Regions from separate parts of the Clostridium sp. Marseille-Q7071 genome, predicted to be linked through region 2. Evidence: a T-box and tRNA genes for the amino acid it is inferred to sense, from the RefSeq annotation. Region 2 holds a T-box; the other holds one or more tRNA genes.
What was found. A T-box is a leader RNA that pairs with one kind of tRNA and senses whether it is charged. The one in region 2 lies ahead of leuS (leucine--tRNA ligase), so its partner is inferred to be a tRNA-Leu.
Positions count from the first base shown of each region.

Region 1: it has a tRNA-Leu gene. The T-box ahead of leuS (leucine--tRNA ligase) is inferred to sense a tRNA for this amino acid. The anticodon was not compared.

Region 1 is NZ_CBCOPR010000001.1:987,828-994,212, forward strand. Features, by position in the region: gene yabP (sporulation protein YabP) at 1-240, shown strand, start outside; gene yabQ (spore cortex biosynthesis protein YabQ) at 258-638, shown strand; gene ACWPW7_RS04590 (FtsB family cell division protein) at 782-1,063, shown strand; gene ACWPW7_RS04595 (S1 domain-containing RNA-binding protein) at 1,138-1,551, shown strand; tRNA gene ACWPW7_RS04600 (tRNA-Leu) at 1,736-1,824, shown strand; tRNA gene ACWPW7_RS04605 (tRNA-Met) at 1,830-1,905, shown strand; tRNA gene ACWPW7_RS04610 (tRNA-Met) at 1,910-1,986, shown strand; tRNA gene ACWPW7_RS04615 (tRNA-Leu) at 2,047-2,135, shown strand; tRNA gene ACWPW7_RS04620 (tRNA-Met) at 2,140-2,215, shown strand; tRNA gene ACWPW7_RS04625 (tRNA-Leu) at 2,275-2,363, shown strand; tRNA gene ACWPW7_RS04630 (tRNA-Met) at 2,368-2,443, shown strand; tRNA gene ACWPW7_RS04635 (tRNA-Met) at 2,598-2,673, shown strand; tRNA gene ACWPW7_RS04640 (tRNA-Met) at 2,828-2,903, shown strand; tRNA gene ACWPW7_RS04645 (tRNA-Met) at 2,908-2,984, shown strand; gene spoIIE (stage II sporulation protein E) at 3,707-6,109, shown strand; gene tilS (tRNA lysidine(34) synthetase TilS) at 6,278-6,385, shown strand, end outside.
Region 2 is NZ_CBCOPR010000001.1:1,933,375-1,939,759, reverse strand. Features, by position in the region: gene ACWPW7_RS08975 (nucleoid-associated protein) at 1-332, opposite strand, end outside; gene ACWPW7_RS08970 (class IV adenylate cyclase) at 743-1,297, shown strand; gene ACWPW7_RS08965 (DUF5685 family protein) at 1,297-2,175, shown strand; gene ACWPW7_RS08960 (J domain-containing protein) at 2,159-2,755, shown strand; gene ACWPW7_RS08955 (hypothetical protein) at 2,884-3,411, shown strand; T-box leader at 3,489-3,690, shown strand; gene leuS (leucine--tRNA ligase) at 3,866-6,304, shown strand.

The sequences.
Region 1 (6,385 bases), 950 kb from region 2:
TCAAGGAAAAAGATGGCAATTGACGGAGTTGAGGAAATTGTAAGCTTTAATGATGAACAAATCCTTTTAAATACAGTTCTTGGTTCTATGGATATAAGAGGAGAAAATTTAAAAATGAATAAACTAGATGTACAAAATGGAGATGTAATGATAAGTGGAAAAATAAGTTATATTGTATATACCAGTGATGAAAAAAAATCTAGAAAGGGAAAAGGCATTCTTTCAAGGCTTTTTAGGTAAGTATCATGCTGTTTACAATGGAACAACAAATAATATTATTTGCATTTAGTTTATTGAGTGGAGTTTTAATAGGCGTTCTCTTTGATATTTATAGAATTATAAGAGGATTTGAAGATGTTGGTGCGATTATAACTATAATTCAAGATGTTTTATTTTGGATTGCTACAGGATTTATTGTGTTTATATTTATGATGTACACAAGCTATGCATATATGAGCTTTAATGTTTTTGTATATGTAAGTATAGGATTATTTGTATATATTAAACTAATTAGTAAGATATTTATAAACGTACTTCACAACGTATTATTGGCTATTGGAAAGGTATTAAGAGTAATATTTAATACATTGTCTTATCCTGTAAGATTTTGTTTATACAAAATAATAAGAAAAAGTTAAAAATTAATGTAAAATACCTTGAACAAATGAACAATTCAAATTAAAATATACTTATGAGTTTAACATGAGTAGTTATATTTTAATATAATAACTATTGAATAATAAGTTGTTATACTCATTCTATGTGGAGGGTGAGTTGTATAATGAAAAATAGAAAAATCAAAAACTTATTATTATCTCTATTAATTGTTTATGTTTCTTATATTTTCATAAATCAGCAGAAGATAATGCATAGACAAAAGGTTGAATTTGAAACCTACACTGTGGAGTTAGAAAAAGTGCAAGAAGAAAACAAAAAATTACAGGATGAAGTGCAGTTATCAAAGACTGATAAGTATATTGAGAAACTTGCAAGAGAAAAATTAGGACTTATTAAAGAGGGTGAAACTCCTGTAATCAATAACAGTGTAAAAGAAGATAAGTGATCTGTGTTATGTTTAACATAACTTGATATATAACATAATAATTAAAACATTATTTAAGGAGGAATCTTTTTAATATGACCTTAAAGGCTGGAAGTATTGTAGAAGGTAAAGTGGTTAATATCACTAATTTTGGTGCTTTTGTTGAAGTGGAAGGAAAAACAGGACTTGTTCACATTTCAGAAGTATCAGACGTCTTTGTAAAAGACGTAAGAGATCATCTAAAAGAAGAAGACGTTGTTAAGGTGAAGGTTATTTCAGTTGATGACAACGGAAAAATGAGCTTATCTATAAAACAAGCAGGAGTGCCAAAAAAATCAGTAAAACCTGTGGAAATAGACTGGGAAAAAGAGAAAGGAAAAACTGGTGGCTCTTCATTTGAAGATAGAATGTCTAAGTTCCTAAAAGACAGTGAAGAAAGATTTCAGGATTTAAAAAGACACCAAGATAATAAAGGACGCGGATATAGTAGAAAAAGTTCAAATTATTAATATAAATTTAGAGAGTGCTAAATTTTTGGCACTCTTTTAATTATATTAGTGGTCTAATATAGTTAAGTTTTAATAAAACTGCAAAAATATATAAGTTTATTATAAAAAAAAGTGTTGACAATATATAGACCTTAAACTATAATAAATATTGTCGCTGAAAGATGCGCACAATAATGTATAACCTGCTGAAGTGGCGGAACAGGCAGACGCACAGGACTTAAAATCCTGCGGTGGTTAAACACCGTACCGGTTCGATTCCGGTCTTCAGCACCAAATATCGCGGGGTGGAGCAGCTGGTAGCTCGTCGGGCTCATAACCCGAAGGTCGTAGGTTCAAGTCCTATCCCCGCAACCAACATGGCGGAATAGCTCAGCTGGCTAGAGCATTCGGTTCATACCCGAAGTGTCGTAGGTTCAAGTCCTATTTCCGCTACCATAACCTTATAATTAATTTAAGGTTAAAATATTTTATATTACATATACTATAGTCAGAAATGCTGAAGTGGCGGAACAGGCAGACGCACAGGACTTAAAATCCTGCGGTGGTTAAACACCGTACCGGTTCGATTCCGGTCTTCAGCACCAATATCGCGGGGTGGAGCAGCTGGTAGCTCGTCGGGCTCATAACCCGAAGGTCGTAGGTTCAAGTCCTGCCCCCGCAACCATTAATTTATGGATGACAAGAGTTTAGCACTATGTAAAGTCAGTTTAAATTAAATAACCTGCTGAAGTGGCGGAACAGGCAGACGCACAGGACTTAAAATCCTGCGGTGGTTAAACACCGTACCGGTTCGATTCCGGTCTTCAGCACCAATATCGCGGGGTGGAGCAGCTGGTAGCTCGTCGGGCTCATAACCCGAAGGTCGTAGGTTCAAGTCCTGCCCCCGCAACCATTAATTTATGGATGGCAAGAGTTAAGTATTATATAAGGTCAATTTAAATTAAATAATCTGCTGAAGTGGCGGAACGGGTAGATGGACAGGATTTAAAATCCTGCGGTGGTTAAACACCGTACCAATTCGATTCCAATTTTCAGCACCAAAATATCGCGGGGTGGAGCAGCTGGTAGCTCGTCGGGCTCATAACCCGAAGGTCGTAGGTTCAAGTCCTGCCCCCGCAACCATTAATTTATGGATGGCAAGAGTTAAGTATTATATAAGGTCAATTTAAATTAAATAATCTGCTGAAGTGGCGGAACGGGTAGATGGACAGGATTTAAAATCCTGCGGTGGTTAAACACCGTACCAATTCGATTCCAATTTTCAGCACCAAAATATCGCGGGGTGGAGCAGCTGGTAGCTCGTCGGGCTCATAACCCGAAGGTCGTAGGTTCAAGTCCTGCCCCCGCAACCAACATGGCGGAATAGCTCAGCTGGCTAGAGCATTCGGTTCATACCCGGAGTGTCGTAGGTTCAAGTCCTATTTCCGCTACCATAAAGGCTTACAACTTAGTTGTAAGCTTTTTTATTATGTGAAAAACTAAATATAATAATTGATTATTATATTTATTAGTAATACTTTTAAAATATGACTAGAAGTTAGAGATTCTATCCAGTGATAACTTTAAGATTTTGATTATATAATTTTAATTAGCAAAACTATAGAGTTCTACAATGGACAATTGACAATTATGGTGGAAATTAATTCTTACAAATTAATTTCTTCAAATAGATTTTTCAATAAAAGTGACTGCGTCACTTTGAAAAGAAATAAATTTAGACCTTCTCTTATATAAGAGAAGGTCTAATAATTCCCCATCCTCAATTGTATAAAGTAGAAATTCAAATAATTCAATAACATAATTATCAGCACTATATTATCAATTCAATAAAATATTCCATTTATTATAATAAAAATTCTTTCAAATTTTATTATAAAGTTATCCATAACGACAGCTTTAACTATAAAAGTTATCAACATATTGAAAAATAAAAATATAAGAATTGTGGATAAAAAAATATAGTAATACTTTGAAAATAGTAGATTATGGTATAAAATGGTAACTGTGCAGAGGGAAAAACTTCTTGTTATAAAATGGTAAAAATATACAGTTTGATGTCATAAAGATTTTATAACTTCATTCCATTAAATGACATTTATTTCCAGACTCCTTTGTTACAATTAACTTACAAATTTAAGGGGTAGGTGGTTATAAAATGCAATATGGTGCAGAGATAATTCCATATAAAAGAATTAAAAATACAAAAGAAAAACAAATTAAAGAAGAACAAAGTAGTAGAAAACTGATTATAAAAGCAGGAGTATTGTTTTTTTTATGTTTTTTCATTAGCAGAACAATGATTATAAACAATACAGCACCATTTGGGATTGCATTTTTATTAGTTATACTAATGAAAGAAGACAATAAAATATCTTTATTATCTGCTTTTGGCAGCTTACTAGGGTATATTACTATGCAGAGCTATGTTAAAGACATAAATATGTATTTTGTATTGGTTCCATTGCTAACTTTTGTTTCTATGGTTATAGGAGATACTGTAGAAAGTAAGTTAAAAAAAGCTGTACTAGCTATTACTGTTACCATATCAGTTTTTGCCTATAATATTTTAATAAATCAATATGGTTTTTCAGTATCTTTGATTTCAACCTTTACAAATATTTTTTGTATCTTCCCAATATATTTTATTCTGCATATAAGTAATTCATGCTTTGAAGAATTAAAAACAAAACATTTATTTAGTAATGAAGAAATAATTTGTATGTCCTTATTATTTTCAGTAGTTGTAGCAGGAACTTGGGGAATTAAAATATTTAACATTTCTCTTACAAATGTATTGGCATTGGCAGTAGTAATAATATTTAGCTACATAAGTGGAAGTGCAATAGGCGCTACATCAGGGATAGCTATGGGTGCTATTGTAGGAATGAGCAATGAATATTTATTATTATATGTGACTGTATTAGGAATTTGTGGGCTTGTAGCAGGAGCTTTTAAAGATGCTGGAAGGATATTTGTTTCATTAGCATTTTTAGTGACCTTTGCTATAGTTAAAGTTTATATGTCAACTTCTAATATGGCAATTTCAAATAGCTTTATTATAATAGAAGGAATTTTGTCAGTAGGTATATTTTTAATGATACCTAATAATATATATGAACGTATATCAGCAGAGATAAATTCTGAAAAGAAAAAGCAAAGTTTAGATAGAAATTATTTAAATAATATAAGAAATATGTATTTAGGAAGACTTGATAATTTTTCAGATGTACTTGCAAATATGTCAAAAATACTAACTAACTTAGTAGATAATGATAAGCTTACACTTCAAAGTAAAAGTAGTGCCTTGGTAGAAAACTTAGCAAGTAGAGTATGTAATGATTGTAATACTAATTGTATATGCTGGGCTAGAGAACATCATGTAACTTATAGTGCATTTGCTGAACTTATAGAAAATGAGCAGAAAAAAATAAATAAATTTCCATTTGAATTAGAAAGGAAGTGTCTTAGAAAAGGTGCATTAATAAGAAATGTTGAGGATGTGGTAAATAAGCATATTATAAGTGAAATGTGGAGAACTAGATTAAGTGAAGGCAGGGAACTTTTAGCAAGTCAAATAAACAATATGGCTCAATCTGTTCAAGAATTAGTGAAAGATTTTAATGAAGACATTAAAGTGGATGGAGAAGTGGAAAGAGACATAATAAAATTATTTGATAAAAATGATATAGAATATGATGATGTATTTTCCATTGAAGATAAAAAAGGTAGGTTAATAATTAGGATCTCATCATCAGAGTATGCTTCAATTGATATGTATGGGAAAGAAATTCTTCCTATAATTAATGAAGCTGTGGAAAAAAATATGATTATTAATGACGATGCATGTTATATAAATCCTGAAACTAATAAATGTACTATTGTTTTAGAAGAAGCACCTAAGTTTAAAGTGGTAACTCATGTAGCTAAGGCAAGCAAAGAAGGATTTAATATACATGGAGATAGCTTTAGCTTTGGCAAATATGCTAATGGCAATTATATGATGCTTATTAGTGATGGTATGGGGTCAGGGCCACAAGCTGGACGAGAAAGTGAAGCAGCAGTAGAATTAATAGAAAAATTTACTCATGCAGGGTTTAGTAAAACTACAGCTATAAATACAGTAAATTCTATTATGACTTTAAAATTTTGTGAGGAGGAGAAATTTTCAACAGTAGATTTAAGTAGCATAGATTTATATACAGGAGAAGTAGACTTTATGAAGGTAGGGGCGGTTGCTAGTTTCATAAAATCTGATGACACCATTGATATAATAAAATCTAAAAGTTTACCAATAGGTGTGCTTGATAAAGCTGATATAGAAAGACATAAAAAATCTGTATCCCATGGTGATTTAGTAGTAATGGTAAGTGATGGTGTGCTTGATGTAGAGCCTTCGGGAAGAGTAGATTGGATTTTAGATTATATGATAAGAAATGATGATATAAATATAGGTGATTTAGCAGAAGGAATAATAGAGGAGGCGAAGAAGATAAGTAAAAATAAGGTTAGGGATGATATGACTGTATTGGTATCAAAAGTGTACAACCTATATAGTTAGATTATAAAAATGAAGAATTGTAAAGTGGGTAATTTTTACATTTCTTCATTTTTTTATAGCTCTCAAATTTAACAAATTAGAAATATTTAATGATATTTTTCTTTTATTAAAGGGTAATATATGATAATATGAGGTAATGAATATCATATTCTAGGAAGTGGTAAAAAGTTGAAAGATAAAGTTTTAAAAACTATAGCCGAAAATAATATGATTAATGATGGTGATAGAATAATAATTGCATTATCTGGTGGACCAGATTCTATAACATTATTACAT
Region 2 (6,385 bases):
AAGCTAACGGTAATTAAATCACAGGAAGGAATATTGCCTTTGGATCTCATAAGTACAAACATCTGTCTTGCTAATTCTTTAGATACTCCTAAAATATTATTTTCTCCATTCAAAAATTCCTGGGACAAATCTTTAACTATGTTCCTCTCTTCATTAAAAATGGCATATTTTAACTCTTCATCTTTTAAACATCTTTGAATATGTTTTAAAAGAAAAGTATATATCTCCTCATTTAATTCTAGTGCAAATTCATTTAACACAGCTCCATCAGCATTGTTATCTAGTATATGAATCACTGCTTCAATTATATTTATTTCTTTAATGTAATCCAAATGTTAAACCTCCTCTAAGCGTTGACTAATTATTAAAATTGACCAAAAAATTTTTAAAATCCGTTCATCATCTATGAATGAATTTATCCTAATTGACAATTATCAATTGATTAATATAATTATATAACAATATATGATTTTTCTCCAAAGTAATTATTAAATATAAGGCATCTTCAAAAAATAATAGACCAGTATGTTAGCCCATTTTCCATCATACTGCGTTGTCAGAACCTGCCCATAGCACCACTATGAGCAGATTCTGACGCCTTGCCTGATATAAAATATACTAACATCTTTGGTTTATTATTTTCTTTCAAATGCCTAATTGGGTTAAAAATAAATTATAAACAAATTAAAATAAAGCTTAGGAAAAAAAATTATGATATAATTACCTAAAAGGAGTGAGTACCTTGAAAGAAATGGAAACTAGAATATTAGATATTAACGTAGAAGATATCCGAAAAAAAATGAAAGATATTAATGCATTAAAGGTTAAAGAAGAAAGCCAAGTTAATAATATATATGACTTTTCAGATAGAAGGCTATTAAACGCCAAAGGCTATGCTAGAATTAGAGTAGTAGATGATCATCTACATAATAAAACAATAAATTATATGACTACTAAAAAGCTTATAAGTCAAGAAAAATATAAGGTAATGGAAGAGCATGAAATTGAAATATTAGACTCCGTTGAAGGCTCTAATATTTTTAAAGCATTAGGTCTAGAATTAGTAGAATCTATTAAGAAATATAGAGAAAGTTATAAGTATAAGAATACTCTAATTGAAATAGATATTAATGATAAAAGCTTTTGTCCTTTTCCTTACGTAGAAATTGAATCCAGTAATGAAGATGAAATTATGGATGTAGTGAATCTATTGGGGTACACTATGAAAGATACTACTTCTAAAACTATTCATGAAATTTTAGAAGATAAAAATAAAGGAGCTTTAAAAGGACTATAATGTTTGGATATGTTACTCCCTGCAAAATGGAGCTTAAAGTAAAAGACTATGAAAAATTTAAAGCTTATTACTGTGGATTATGCTTAGCTATAAAAGAAACCTTTGGTCATATACCTAGACTTACTTTAAATTATGATATGACTTTTTTAGCTATACTTTTAGATGGACTTAATGAAGATACAATTCATTATGAAAAATCTAGCTGTATTGCACATCCATTAAATAAAAAACCTAAAGTAATTGATAATGATGCTTTAAAATATGCCGCTTTTTGTAATGTAGCTTTAACTTACTTTAAATTATTAGATAACTACAATGATAATAATTCTAAAATCAGTAAACTATTATCTAAATTTTTGAAAAAGTATATAAAAATTAGTGATGAACAAAAAAAAGAAATAATCGATTATATGAAAACTAAATTAGATTTATTAAGTAAAATGGAGAACTCTAAAGAATCTATAAATATAGATGAAATTTCTGATATATTTGCAGATTTAACTGGTTATATAATTTCTCAATATTATAAGCAAGAGGATAACACCGCTCTTTATTGGCTTGGATATAATTTAGGAAGATTTATATATTTAATTGATGCCTATGATGACTTAAAGGAAGATATGGAAAATCATAAATTTAATGCTATTGAAAGAGCTTTTAATAGCGAAAAGCTCACCTTTGAAGAATTTATAGAAACTATTAGAGAAAGAATTGAATTTAATCTAATATTAAGCGCTGAAAGCTGTGCGGCTTCTTTGGAGAATCTTCCATTAAAGAAAAATAAGGAGCTTTTAACCAACATTCTTCAGCTTGGCTTAATGGAAAAAATTGAAAGTATAAAGATTAAGGAGTGTAAAAAACATGAGAAATCCATATGAGGTACTTGGTGTAAGACAAGGTGCATCACAAGATGAAATAAAAAGAGCATATAGGGAACTAGCAAAGCAATATCACCCAGATCAATATGGTGATAATCCTTTAAAAGATTTAGCTGAAGAAAAGATGAGAGAAATAAATGATGCTTATGATGCTCTTACTAAAAATAATGGAAGTTCTAGTAACTATCAAAGTTATAGTGGAGGAGATAATAATTCTAACATTTATCAAAGTATAAGAATGGATTTAAATAAAGGAAACATAGGTGGCGCAGAGGCAAAGCTTAATTCCATATCAGATAGAACTGCGGAATGGTATTTTTTAATGGGCATGGTTAATTATAGAAAAGGTTGGTTTGATAATGCCTATAATTTAATTCATCAAGCTTGTAATATGGATCCAAATAATTTTGAATATAGACAGACTTTAAATAGTTTAAATCAAAGACAAAATTCTTATAGACAAACTTATTATGGAACACGAAAAGGTAGTGATAGTGAGTGCTGTGATCTTTGTTGTAAACTTTGGTGCGCAGATACTTGTTGTGAATGTATGGGTGGAGATTTAATTAGTTGCTTTTAATAATATAATTTACACTATGAAAAGTCATTTGTTAAAAATAATAAACGAGTCTTTAGATTCATTTGTGAATATACCTAAATTTATAACATGATAATTTAAAATAATATTTTATTGTGAGGTTTTTTAATATGGGAAAACATAATATAAACAATAAAGCAAGTTTTGTTGCAAGAGGTGGAATATATGTAGCACTTAGCTTATTTGTGCTGTACTCCACTTCCTTTTTGCCATTTAACACAATATTTCTTTTAGGAGTAGCTTCAGCTATAATTCCTCTATCAATATTAACTACTAACATACAAAACTCTATTATAGTATATGTGGGTGTTTCCTTATTATCTTACTTTCTACTTCCATTAAAATCTATGTGGTTATCTTATACTGTATTTTTTGGACTTTATGGTTTTATAAAACTTTATATAGAAAAATTAAGAAAAATGTCCTTAGAATTTATATTAAAGATTGTATATTTTAATATATCTATGGGAATATTTTATTTAATTTATAAATTTTTATTTGTGTCCTCACTATCAATACCAGGAAACTTTTTATTTTTAATATTAGCTTATCAATTTATGTTTATAGTTTATGATTATGCAATGACTATATTTATAACCTATGTAGATAGTAATTTTATTCATAAATTAAATAATTAATACCATATACAAAAAATTAGTAAACTATTGACAATAAAAAGATTTTAATTTATAATATGAAATTATTAACTTAATATATTATTGCACTGATTAGGAGTAGTAATATTCATCTTAATTTTCAGAGAGCTGCAGTTTGGTGTAATGCAGTAGTTAAGAACTATGAACTTGCCTAGGAGCTTACTTGTGAAAAACAAGTACGGATTAAACCGTTATATTTTAAAGTGAGGCACTATGCCTAATTAGAGTGGTACCGCGGAATTATAAGTTTTCGTCTCTTTGCGAGATGAAGGCTTTTTTTATTTATAATAACCTTTATATATCTATCTATTAATAAGAAATAGCTAAAACCTGTATTTTAATGCACTGTTTAATGATTTTCATAGATAGAAAAAGTCTATTGTCTTATATCTTATTTAAAATAATAAAAATTCACTATAGATTAGGAGGAAATAATATGGCTAGATATAGCACAGAAATTGATAAAAAATGGCAACAAAAATGGGAAGAAACAGAACTATATAAATTTAATAAAAATAATTTAGATAAAAAACTTTATGTTTTAGAAATGTTCTCTTATCCATCTGGAAGCCAACTTCATGCAGGTCATTGGTTTAACTTTGGGCCTGTTGATTCATGGGCTAGAATGAAAAGAATGCAAGGATATAATGTATTTCAACCAATGGGTTTTGATGCTTTTGGATTACCTGCTGAAAACTTTGCAATTAAAACTGGAATTCACCCAATGGATTCAACAGAAAAGAATATTGAAACTATGGAAAAACAATTAAGAGCTATGGGAGCTATGTTTAATTGGGAAAATTCAGTAGTAACTTGTCGTCCTGACTATTATAAATGGACTCAATGGCTATTCCTAAAATTATATGAAAAAGGTCTTGCATATAGAAAAAATGCACCAGTAAACTGGTGTCCTGATTGTAATACTGTTTTAGCTAATGAACAGGTAATTGATGGTGTTTGTGAAAGATGTTCTAGCGAAGTTACTAAAAAGAATTTAACTCAATGGTTCTTAAAAATTACAGATTACGCTGAAGAACTTCTTAATGAAATCGATAATCTTGATTGGCCAGAAAAAACTAAGTCAATGCAAAAACATTGGATAGGTAAATCTACAGGTTCAGAAGCTACTTTTAAAGTAGATGGCAAAGATATTTCCTTCAACGTATTCACTACAAGAGTTGATACACTATTTGGAGTAACTTATGTGGTTTTAGCTCCTGAAAATGAGCTAGTAGATCAGTTGACTACTGAGGAGTATAAAACTTCTGTAGAAGAATATAAAGAAAATGCTAGAAAGCAATCTGATATAGAAAGACAATCCATAACAAGAGAAAAAACTGGTGTATTTACTGGTTCTTATGCTATAAATCCAATTAACGGAAGAAAGATTCCTATTTGGATTGGAGATTATGTACTAAATACTTATGGAACTGGTGCAGTTATGGCTGTTCCAGCTCATGATGAAAGAGATTTTGCCTTCGCAACTAAATATAATCTTCCAATAGAAAAAGTTATTGAAGGCGGAGAAAATCTTCCATATACTGAATCTGGAAAACTTGTAAACAGTGGAGAATTTGATGGACTTTCTAGTGAAGATGCTAAAGAAGCTATAGTTAATAAGCTTCATGAACTAAGTTTAGGAGAAAAGAAAATAAACTATAGATTAAGAGATTGGTTAGTATCAAGACAAAGATATTGGGGAGCACCAATTCCAATAGTATACTGCGAAAAATGCGGAACAGTACCAGTGCCTGAAAGTAATTTACCTGTAGAGCTTCCATACGACGTTGAATTTACACCAGATGGAAAGTCTCCACTAGCTAAATGTGAAAGCTTTATGAATACCACATGCCCATGTTGTGGTGGACCTGCTAAAAGAGAAGCAGATACTTTAGATACCTTTGTTTGTTCTTCTTTCTACTATTTAAGATATGTAGATAACAAAAATAGTGAAGTTTGTTTTGATAGTGAATTAGCAAATAAAATGCTTCCAGTAGATAAATATGTTGGAGGCCCAGAACATGCTTGTATGCATCTATTATATGCAAGGTTTATAACTAAAGCATTAAGAGATCTTGGCTATATAAACTTTGGAGAACCATTTAAATCTCTAACTCACCAAGGACTTATCTTAGGACCAGATGGACTTAAGATGAGTAAATCTAAAGGAAACACTATATCTCCTGATGGCTATATTACAGAATATGGTTCGGACGTATTCAGAATGTATCTAATGTTTGGATTTGGATATACTGAAGGTGGAGCTTGGAGTGATGATGGAATAAAATCTATAGGTAGATTCGTTGAGAGAATAGAAAGAGTTCTAGAACATTCTATAGCTGAACTTAGAAACAAGGATAATAATAAGGAAGTTATGGAAACTGCTGAAAAAGAACTTAATTATTGGAGGCATTTTGCTATAAAAGGTGTATCTGAAGATGCTGAAAAACTTCAATTTAATACTGCAATAGCAAGAATGATGGAGTTTACTAATGCTCTATCTAAATACCTTAATGAAAGCATTAAAAATCCTGCTTTCCTAAAAGAAGCATTAATAGATTATATTAAGCTTCTTGCACCATTTGCACCTCACTTCTCTGAAGAGCAATGGGAAGCTTTAGGTATGGATTATTCAGTATTTAACGAAAGTTGGCCTGTTTTCAATCCATCTGCCTTAATTAAAGATGAAGTTGAAATAGCAATACAAATCAATGGTAAAATTAAAGCTAAAATTGATGTTCCAACAAGTCTTGATGAAGCTGGAATAAAAGAAGCATCATTAAACAATGAAAATATAAAAGCTGCCCTTGAAGGAAAAACTGTGAGAAAAGTTATAGTAATTAAAGGTAGGCTTGTAAATATAGTAGCTAACTAACAAAAAGTCGTGATTAACCATCACGACTTTTTAAATTAATAATTAACTATATATGTTTACTATAGAAAGAAATTGAAAATA